2 regions of the Streptomyces sp. NPDC006602 genome follow, and region 1 is predicted to be linked to the other one. Evidence: predicted binding sites of a transcription regulator. Region 1 holds the regulator's gene; the other holds the start of a gene.
The links. The regulator HspR, encoded in region 1, represses chaperone genes until heat shock. The targets are predictions, from matches to a motif close to TTGAGNNNNNNNNNCTCAA.
Positions count from the first base shown of each region.

Region 1 (4,515 bases):
TATGCCCGCCGTCGCCGAGCTCGTCAAGGAGCTGACCGGTGGCAACGAGGCCAACAAGGGCGTCAACCCGGACGAGGTCGTCGCCATCGGCGCCGCCCTGCAGGCCGGTGTCCTCAAGGGTGAGGTCAAGGACGTCCTGCTCCTCGACGTGACCCCGCTGTCCCTGGGTATCGAGACCAAGGGCGGCATCATGACCAAGCTGATCGAGCGGAACACGACGATCCCGACCAAGCGGTCCGAGATCTTCACCACCGCCGAGGACAACCAGCCGTCCGTCCAGATCCAGGTCTACCAGGGCGAGCGCGAAATCGCGGCGTACAACAAGAAGCTCGGGATGTTCGAGCTGACCGGTCTGCCGCCGGCCCCGCGCGGTGTCCCGCAGATCGAGGTCGCCTTCGACATCGACGCCAACGGCATCATGCACGTGACCGCGAAGGACCTCGGCACGGGCAAGGAGCAGAAGATGACCGTCACCGGCGGCTCCTCGCTGCCGAAGGACGAGGTCGACCGGATGCGTCAGGAGGCCGAGAAGTACGCGGAGGAGGACCACGCCCGCCGCGAGGCCGCCGAGACCCGCAACCAGGGCGAGCAGCTCGTCTACCAGACCGAGAAGTTCCTCAAGGACAACGAGGACAAGGTCCCCGGCGACATCAAGACCGAGGTCGAGGCCGCGGTCGAGGAGCTGAAGGCCGCGCTCAAGGGCGAGGACACAGCCGAGATCCGTACCGCCACCGAGAAGGTCGCGGCCGTCTCGCAGAAGCTCGGCCAGGCCATGTACGCCGACGCCCAGGCGGGCCAGGCGACCGCCGGTGCCGGTGAGGGCGCGTCCGAGGCCAAGGCCGACGACGACGTCGTGGACGCCGAGATCGTGGACGACGAGCGTAAGGACGGTGCCGCGTGACGGAGGAGACCCCGGGCTTCGACGAGAAGCCTGACGTCCCCTCCGGCGCCACCCCCGACGACGCCGAGCCGCAGGCCGCCTCCCCCTCCGGGGAGGGGGCGGCCCCGGCCGGGGACGCATCAGCACAGTTGGCAGGCCTGACGGCCCAGCTGGACCAGGTACGCACGGCGCTCGGTGAGCGTACGGCGGACCTCCAGCGGCTCCAGGCCGAGTACCAGAACTACCGTCGCCGGGTCGACCGGGACCGGGTCACGGTCAAGGAGATCGCCATCGCGAACCTCCTGACCGAGCTCCTGCCGGTGCTCGACGACATCGGCCGCGCGCGGGAACACGGCGAACTCGTCGGCGGATTCAAGTCCGTCGCGGAGTCGCTGGAGACCGTCGCGGCGAAGATGGGTCTGCAGCAGTTCGGCAAGGAGGGCGAGCCCTTCGACCCGACGATCCACGAGGCCCTGATGCACTCGTACGCGCCGGACGTCACGGAGACGACGTGCGTGGCGATTCTGCAGCCCGGGTACCGGTTCGGCGAGCGCACCATCCGCCCCGCGCGGGTGGCCGTGGCCGAGCCCCAGCCCGGCGCGCAGACCGTCAAGGCCGACGAGGCGGAGACGTCCTCCTCGGGCGCTACGGGTGCCGCCGCCGACGACAAGGAGAGCGGTGGCCCGGACGAGGGCTGAGCTTGAACCGATCGATGTACCGATGAGAGAGGAGGGACGTCGAGGATGAGCACCAAGGACTTCATCGAGAAGGACTACTACAAGGTCCTCGGCGTCCCCAAGGACGCCACCGAGGCCGAGATCAAGAAGGCGTACCGGAAGCTCGCCCGCGAGTTCCACCCGGACGCCAACAAGGGCAACGCCAGAGCCGAGGAGCGCTTCAAGGAGATCTCCGAGGCGAACGACATCCTCGGCGACCCCAAGAAGCGCAAGGAGTACGACGAGGCCCGCGCCCTCTTCGGCAACGGCGGGTTCCGTCCGGGGCCGGGCGCGGGCGGCGGCTCCTTCAACTTCGACCTGGGTGACCTCTTCGGAGGCGGCGCCCAGGGCGGCGGCGCAGGAGGAGGCGGAGGCGCCGGCGGCTTCGGCGGCGGACTCGGTGACGTCTTCGGGGGCCTGTTCAACCGCGGCGGCGCCGGCACGGGCACGCGCACGCAGCCCCGGCGCGGCCAGGACATCGAGTCCGAGGTCACCCTCAGCTTCACCGAGGCGATCGAGGGTGCGACGGTCCCGCTGCGGATGTCCTCGCAGCAGCCCTGCAAGGCCTGTTCGGGCACCGGCGACAAGAACGGCACACCGCGCGTGTGCCCGACCTGTGTCGGCACCGGGCAGGTCGCCCGGGGCACCGGCGGGGGCTTCTCCCTCACCGACCCGTGCCCGGACTGCAAGGGGCGCGGCCTGATCGCCGAGCACCCCTGCCTCGACTGCAAGGGCAGCGGCCGGGCCAAGTCGTCCCGCACCATGCAGGTCCGCATCCCGGCGGGCGTCACCGACGGGCAGCGGATCCGGCTGCGCGGCAAGGGCGCACCGGGCGAGCGCGGCGGCCCGGCGGGCGACCTGTACGTCACCGTGCATGTCGACGCCCACCCCGTCTTCGGCCGCAAGGGAGACAACCTCACGGTGACGGTCCCGGTGACGTTCGCGGAGGCGGCGCTGGGTGGCGAGGTCAGGGTCCCGACCCTGGGCGGTCCTGCCGTCACGCTCAAGCTGCCCCCGGGCACGCCCAACGGCCGCACCATGCGCGCCCGCGGCAAGGGCGCGGTCCGCAAGGACGGCACCCGCGGCGACCTGTTGGTCACCGTGGAGGTGAGTGTTCCGAAGGACCTGACGGGGAATGCTCGTGAGGCGCTACAGGCGTATCGCGAGGCGACCGCGGACGAGGACCCGCGGGCGGAGCTGTTCCAGGCCGCGAAGGGAGCATGATCGAGATGGACGGTCGTCGACGCAACCCGTATGAACTGACCGAGGAAACCCCGGTCTACGTCATCTCGGTGGCGGCCCAGCTCTCCGGCCTGCACCCGCAGACCCTGCGCCAGTACGACCGCCTCGGCCTGGTCTCCCCGGACCGCACCGCCGGCCGGGGTCGCCGCTACTCGGCCCGCGACATCGAACTGCTGCGCACCGTCCAGCAGTTGTCGCAGGACGAGGGCATCAACCTGGCCGGCATCAAGCGGATCATCGAGCTGGAGAACCAGGTCGCCGCCCTGCAGTCCCGCGTCGCGGAACTGCAGGCGGCCCTGGACGGCGCGGCGGCCGCGATGCAGCAGCGCGAGGCCGCGGTACACGCGTCGTACCGACGGGACCTGGTTCCGTACCAGGAGGTCCAGCAGACAAGTGCGCTGGTGGTGTGGCGGCCGAAGGGCCGGCAGACGTCGGACTGAGGGCGCTGACGCGCACGGTCATGTGAAAGGGGCCCGGGGTTCGACCCCCGGGCCCCTTCCCGTTGTTCAGGTCACTCCGCCGGTACGGTGACCGCCACGGATTCCAGCGGTAGATCCGGTAACCGCCCGCGGTCTCCGGGGTGTTCTCGCCCAGGCCGTTCCACCCCATCACGTTGCCCTCGTCGCCCACTCGGGCCACACCGTGACCAACGGGGATCCCTCACCCGGTACGACGCCGCCCCCGAGACCGAGCCCCAGCTGACCCGCAGCCCCTCCGAAAGGCAGTCGGCACTCAGTCCGGCGGGCGCGGCGGACGCGGGGGCGGAGACGGCGGTGAGCAGGCCGCCCGCGGTGACGAGCACGACGGCGGCCGCGGCGGCGGCCGTCGTACGTCTGGCTGAGTTCATTCGGTCCTCTGGTCGTGATCACAGCGGCAGAGGCAGCCGCTGTGATCACGACTCGTGAGGAATGAACTTGGTTGTACGGATCTTTGCCTTCCCAAGGGGGTGCATTGAATGGAGAGTCCGCAAAGGGCGTTTGGAGGCGTTTCCGTCATGTCTTCACATGCAAAGCGGAGCGTGGCGTTGCGCACTCGTTAAGTGGTTCCGCTTGACGCTGGGCGACGCTGACGCGTTCTCTTTTGAGACACATGGGTAGCAGCGCTGCGCCCGCGTCCGAAAAGCACCAAGAAGTGAGCACCCCAATGCGTCGTATCGCCATATCCGTGGCCGCGTCCACGATGACCCTCTCGCTTGCCGCCTGCGGCGCGCTCGGGGTGACCGGGACCAGCAGCGAGGCGAGCCCGACCAAGGGGAACGACATCACCGTCGGCGTGCTGATGCCGGAGAAGACGAACACGCGGTACGAGGAGTTCGACTACCCCATCATCAAGGCGAAGGTCGCCTCCCTCACCGACAACAAGGGCAAGACCGTGTACGCCAACGGCGAGGCCGACGCGGACAAGCAGGCCGGCCAGATGCAGCGGATGATCGACGACCAGGTCGACGTCATCCTGCTGGACGCCGTCGACTCGCACGCCATCGCCGACGTGGTGAAGAAGGCCAAGGACGCGGGCATCCCGGTCATCGCCTATGACCGCCTGGCCGAGGGCCCGATCGACGCGTACGTCTCCTTCGACAACGAGCTGGTCGGCGAGGTGCAGGGCCGCTCGATCATCGAGGCGCTGGGTCAGGGTGCCGACACCTCGGACAAGATCGTCATGATGAACGGCTCGCCC
Region 1 covers NZ_JBIAHG010000005.1:34,844-39,358, reverse strand. The annotation lists gene dnaK (molecular chaperone DnaK) at 1-901, shown strand, start outside; gene grpE (nucleotide exchange factor GrpE) at 898-1,578, shown strand; gene dnaJ (molecular chaperone DnaJ) at 1,624-2,820, shown strand; gene ACFYO2_RS15275 (heat shock protein transcriptional repressor HspR) at 2,826-3,278, shown strand; gene ACFYO2_RS15270 (sugar ABC transporter substrate-binding protein) at 3,982-4,515, shown strand, end outside.

Region 2 (4,515 bases), on a different contig from region 1:
TCGTCTGGGCCAGGTCGCCCAGCTCGTCCCGGCGGTTCTCCTGCACCCGGCGGCTGTAGTCGCCGTGCGAGATCGAACGGGCCACCGCGTTCATCTCGTCCAGCGGCGAGGTGAGCGAGTGCGCCACGAACTGCGTAATCAACAGTGTGGCGATCATCGAGAAGACCGTGATGAAGCGAAGCTCCGTCTTGGTCTGCACCGCGATCATCAGCAGACCCGTGGTGATGAGCACCGAGATGACGACCAGCGCGCCCAGCTTGGTCTTGATCGAGAACGGGCGTACGCCGCCCCAGGGTTCCCCGGGGCGTCTTGGTGCGGCCGGCCCGTCGCTCATGGCGTCGGCGTCTCCAGGGCGTAGCCCACGCCGTGCACGGTGCGGATCCGCTCGGCGCCGATCTTCCGCCGCAGGGCCTTGATGTGGCTGTCGACGGTGCGGGTGCCGGAGGCGTCCGCCCAGTCCCACACCTCGGCCAGCAACTGCTCCCGGGAGAGCACCGCGCGCGGGGTGTTCGCCAGGCAGACCAGGAGGTCGAACTCCGTGGGCGTCAGGTGGACGTCCTCGGAGCGCACCCGTACCCGGCGCTGCGCGTGGTCGATCTCCAGCTCGCCGAGCCGCAGGATGCCGCTGCGCGGGGTCGACGCCGCGATCGCGGCCCGCTCCACGCGGCGCAGCAGCACGTGCACGCGGGCGGCCAGCTCCCGCATGGAGAACGGCTTGGTCATGTAGTCGTCGGCGCCGACGCCGAGTCCGACCAGCATGTCGGTCTCGTCGTCCCGCGCGGTGAGCATCATCACCGGCACCGGCCGGGATGCCTGCACCCGACGGCAGACCTCCAGACCGTCGAAGCCGGGCAGCATGATGTCGAGGATCAGCAGATCGGGCTGCCAGGCCTCGGCGGTGTCGACCGCGGACGGACCGTCGCCCGCCGTTTGCACGAGGAATCCCTCGGCGCGCAGGCGGGTCGCGATGGCGTCCACGATCGTCGGATCGTCTTCGACGACAAGCACCCGGCGCTGTGCACCCGGGGTCGTCGCCGTGCCGTTGTGGGAGGTGTGTGTCTGCTCCATCGCCCGCCCCTGAGGTGTGCAATTCCGGAACCAGTGGGGTGATCCCTTGTCTGCGCATGACTGCGCTTGACGCTTGAATGATCGGCGTCAGGGAAGCAGAGTACGGGGAGTCACCGCGGCTTTGCTATCCAGGTCGGACGGCGATGTGCACGACGTCCGGAACGCCCCGGGCAACCGGGATCTCTTCGGTACGCACCCGTTGGAACCCGGCATTCCATAGGGATCCTTCAAATTCCGGAGAGGGCTGGGCGGACCACACCGCCAGTACCCCTCCGGGCCTCAACACCCTTGCACAGCTGGCCAGTCCGGCCGCGGAGTACAGTCCGCCGTTGCCTTCCGTGACCGTCCAGTCGGGGCCGTTGTCGATGTCCAGGCACAGCACGTCGAACGTGTCGCATGTCTCATTGACGAATGCGACAAGATCCGTTTCCACAATGTCGGTGCGTGGGTCGGCGAGAGCCCGCGCCGACAGCGCGGAAAGCGGTCCGGCACGGTGCCAGTCGATGATGGCGCGTTCCCGCTCGACCACCGTGATCCGCCCCCAGCGGGGATCGGCCGCGGCGTGTGCGAGCGAGAAGCCGACACCGAGGCCGCCGATGAGGACGTGCGGTTGGGGGCGGTCGCCGAGTGCCGCGAGCGCCGCGTCCACGAGCCGGCGCTCCGAGCGGCCGTCGGAAGTGTCCATCAGGAAGCAGCCGTTGGCGATGATCTGCAGCAACTCGCCGTGCTGTCGCAGCACGACCTCGCCGTGCGGACCCTCGCGCCGGTCCAGGACCTGGGGAGTGTCGTACGAGGTGGGCATCAGCCCATGCTGTCAGGTGGGGGCGGATGAGCCGACCGGATTTCCACCGACCGAATGTCCAGCGAGCGAAATGCCACCGCCGGGCGAAATGCCTTCAGAGACGCTGAGCCCGTGGGCCGCACGGGAACACCGGGTCCTCCGTGTCGGGGACATCCGGACGGGCTGCCTTCTGCTCCCCACGCCCGCCGGGACACCGTTCACCTTCGGCTACGCCGTCATCCTCGCCGTGACCTCACTCGTCACCGAGTGCGCCGACCCCGTCCTCGTGCACGACCTCCACCAGGCATCCAGCACCGATGTGGCGCACCTCGTGCAGACGCCCGTACTGGTGCTCCTGGCCAGCGCGTTGTGGATCGCCGGCGGGATCCTCTCGCCGTACGCGATGGGTCTTCTGCTCGTGCTCACCGCGCTGGAGCGCCGGATAGGCGGGCTGCGCACGGCCGGTGTCTTCCTGCTCGGGCATGTCCTCGCCACGCTCGGGACCGAGGTCCCGGTGGGGCTCGCGGTACTGGTCGGTCATCTGCCCGACAGCTCGCTGCACCGCCTCGACTACGGCGTCAGCTTCGGCGTCGCCGCCGGGGTGGGCGCCCTGGCCGGACTCCTCACGCGGTGGCTGCGCTGGCCGCTGCTGGCCGTGTTCGGCGGGATGCTGGTGCAGGGCCTGCTCGCGTTCACCGATCCGCTGACCGACTGGGGCCACCTGATGGCGTTCGCGATCGGCATCGGCACCTGGCCGGTGGTGCGGGGCTGGTACCGGGCGCGGACCGCCTCCCGTGACCGGCGCTGCACGGTGGTGCGTTGGTCCAGGTGGGCGGGTGGCGGGTGTCCAGGAGGCCGTGGTTGTGCGTACCGGCCCCGACATGATCGAGGCGCGGGACGGAGCGCACAGCGGGGTGTTGGCGTGTGCGTGCAAAGGTGACGCCTTTTCCGCCGAGCCGGTCGAGGGTCTGGGGCGGCGCCCAGTTCGTCTCCTTCTCCCCTCACCGGTGCGGACGGGGGGGGAGAAGGAGACGGGCGCGCGACCGGCCGCCGGGGCGTACGTGTTCAGCCGGGAAGGTCGAGGACGGGTTGAGCGTTGTAGGACATGACAACCCTGGTCACGGGCCGGTCGGCGGGTGATCGCTCACAGCGAACGCGGGCCCGGGAACATTCCGGGGCTCACGTGCATTGAGTCGGCATAGCTCAACTTGACTGCCGAAGGGGAGATCATGGCTTCGACGTCCACACCGCTCACTCTGCCTGTGCTGCCGCTCGACGACGAGGTCGTGCTGCCCGGAATGGTGGTTCCGCTGGACCTCAACGACGCCGACGTGCGCGCCGCGGTGGAGGCCGCCCAGGCCGCCGCACGCTCGGAGCCCGGCAAGCCCAGGGTCCTGCTGGTGCCACGCATGGACGGGACATACGCGAGCACCGGTGTGCTCGGCACCGTGGAGCAGGTCGGCCGGCTGGCCGACGGCGACCCCGGTGCGCTGATCCGCGGCCGGGAGCGGGTGAAGATCGGTGCGGGGACCACGGGCCCGGGTGCCGCCCTCTGGGTCGAGGGCACCCGCGTCGACGAGAGTGTGCCCGAGCCGCTGCCCGGCCAGATCGCCGAACTCGTCAAGGAATACAAGGCCCTTGCCACCGCCTGGCTGCGCAAGCGCGGCGCCTGGCAGGTCGTGGACCGGGTGCAGGCCATCGACGATGTCTCCGCCCTTGCCGACAACTCCGGTTACTCGCCCTTCCTGAGCACCGATCAGAAGGTGGAGCTCCTGGAGACCGCCGACCCGGTCGCCCGCCTCAAGCTCGCCACCCAGCACCTGCGCGACCACCTCGCCGAGCAGGACGTCGCCGAGACCATCGCCAAGGACGTCCAGGAAGGCGTCGACAAGCAGCAGCGCGAGTTCCTGCTCCGCCGCCAGCTGGAAGCCGTCCGCAAGGAACTGCGCGAGCTCAACGGCGAGGCGGAGGGCGAGGAGTCCGACGACTACCGTGCCCGCGTCGAGGCCGCCGACCTGCCCGAGAAGGTCCGCGAGGCCGCCCTCAAGGAGGTCGACAAGCTGGAGCGGTCCAGCGACCAGTCGCCCGAGGGCTCGTGGATCCGGACCTGGCTCGACACCGTCCTCGAACTCCCGTGGAACGAGCGGACCGAGGACCAGTACGACATCCGGGGCGCCAAGACGATCCTGGACGCCGAGCACGCCGGCCTGGAGGACGTGAAGGAGCGGATCACCGAGTACCTGGCGGTGCGCAAGCGCCGTACCGACCGCGGGCTGGGTGTGATCGGCGGGCGCCGCGGTGGTGCCGTCCTCGCGCTGGTCGGCCCGCCCGGCGTCGGCAAGACCTCGCTCGGCGAGTCCGTCGCGCACGCGATGGGGCGGAAGTTCGTCCGGGTCGCTCTCGGTGGCGTCCGGGACGAGGCCGAGATCCGCGGTCACCGTCGTACGTACGTCGGTGCGCTGCCCGGCCGGATCGTCCGTGCCATCAAGGAGGCCGGGTCGATGAATCCGGTGGTGCTGCTCGACGAGATCGACAAGGTGGGGTCCGACTTCCGGGGCGACCCGGCGGCCGCCCTCCTGGAGGTCCTGGACCCGGCGCAGAACCACACCTTCCGGGACCACTACCTGGAGGTGGAGCTGGACCTGTCGGACGTCGTCTTCCTGGCC
Region 2 covers NZ_JBIAHG010000003.1:166,520-171,034, reverse strand. The annotation lists gene ACFYO2_RS09530 (ATP-binding protein) at 1-334, opposite strand, end outside; gene ACFYO2_RS09525 (response regulator transcription factor) at 331-1,068, opposite strand; gene ACFYO2_RS09520 (spermidine synthase) at 1,193-1,870, opposite strand; gene ACFYO2_RS09515 (rhomboid-like protein) at 1,863-2,789, shown strand; gene lon (endopeptidase La) at 3,079-4,515, shown strand, end outside.
Region 2: lon (endopeptidase La) is a predicted target of HspR. The motif match lies at 3,038-3,056, and genes of this name have one in related genera.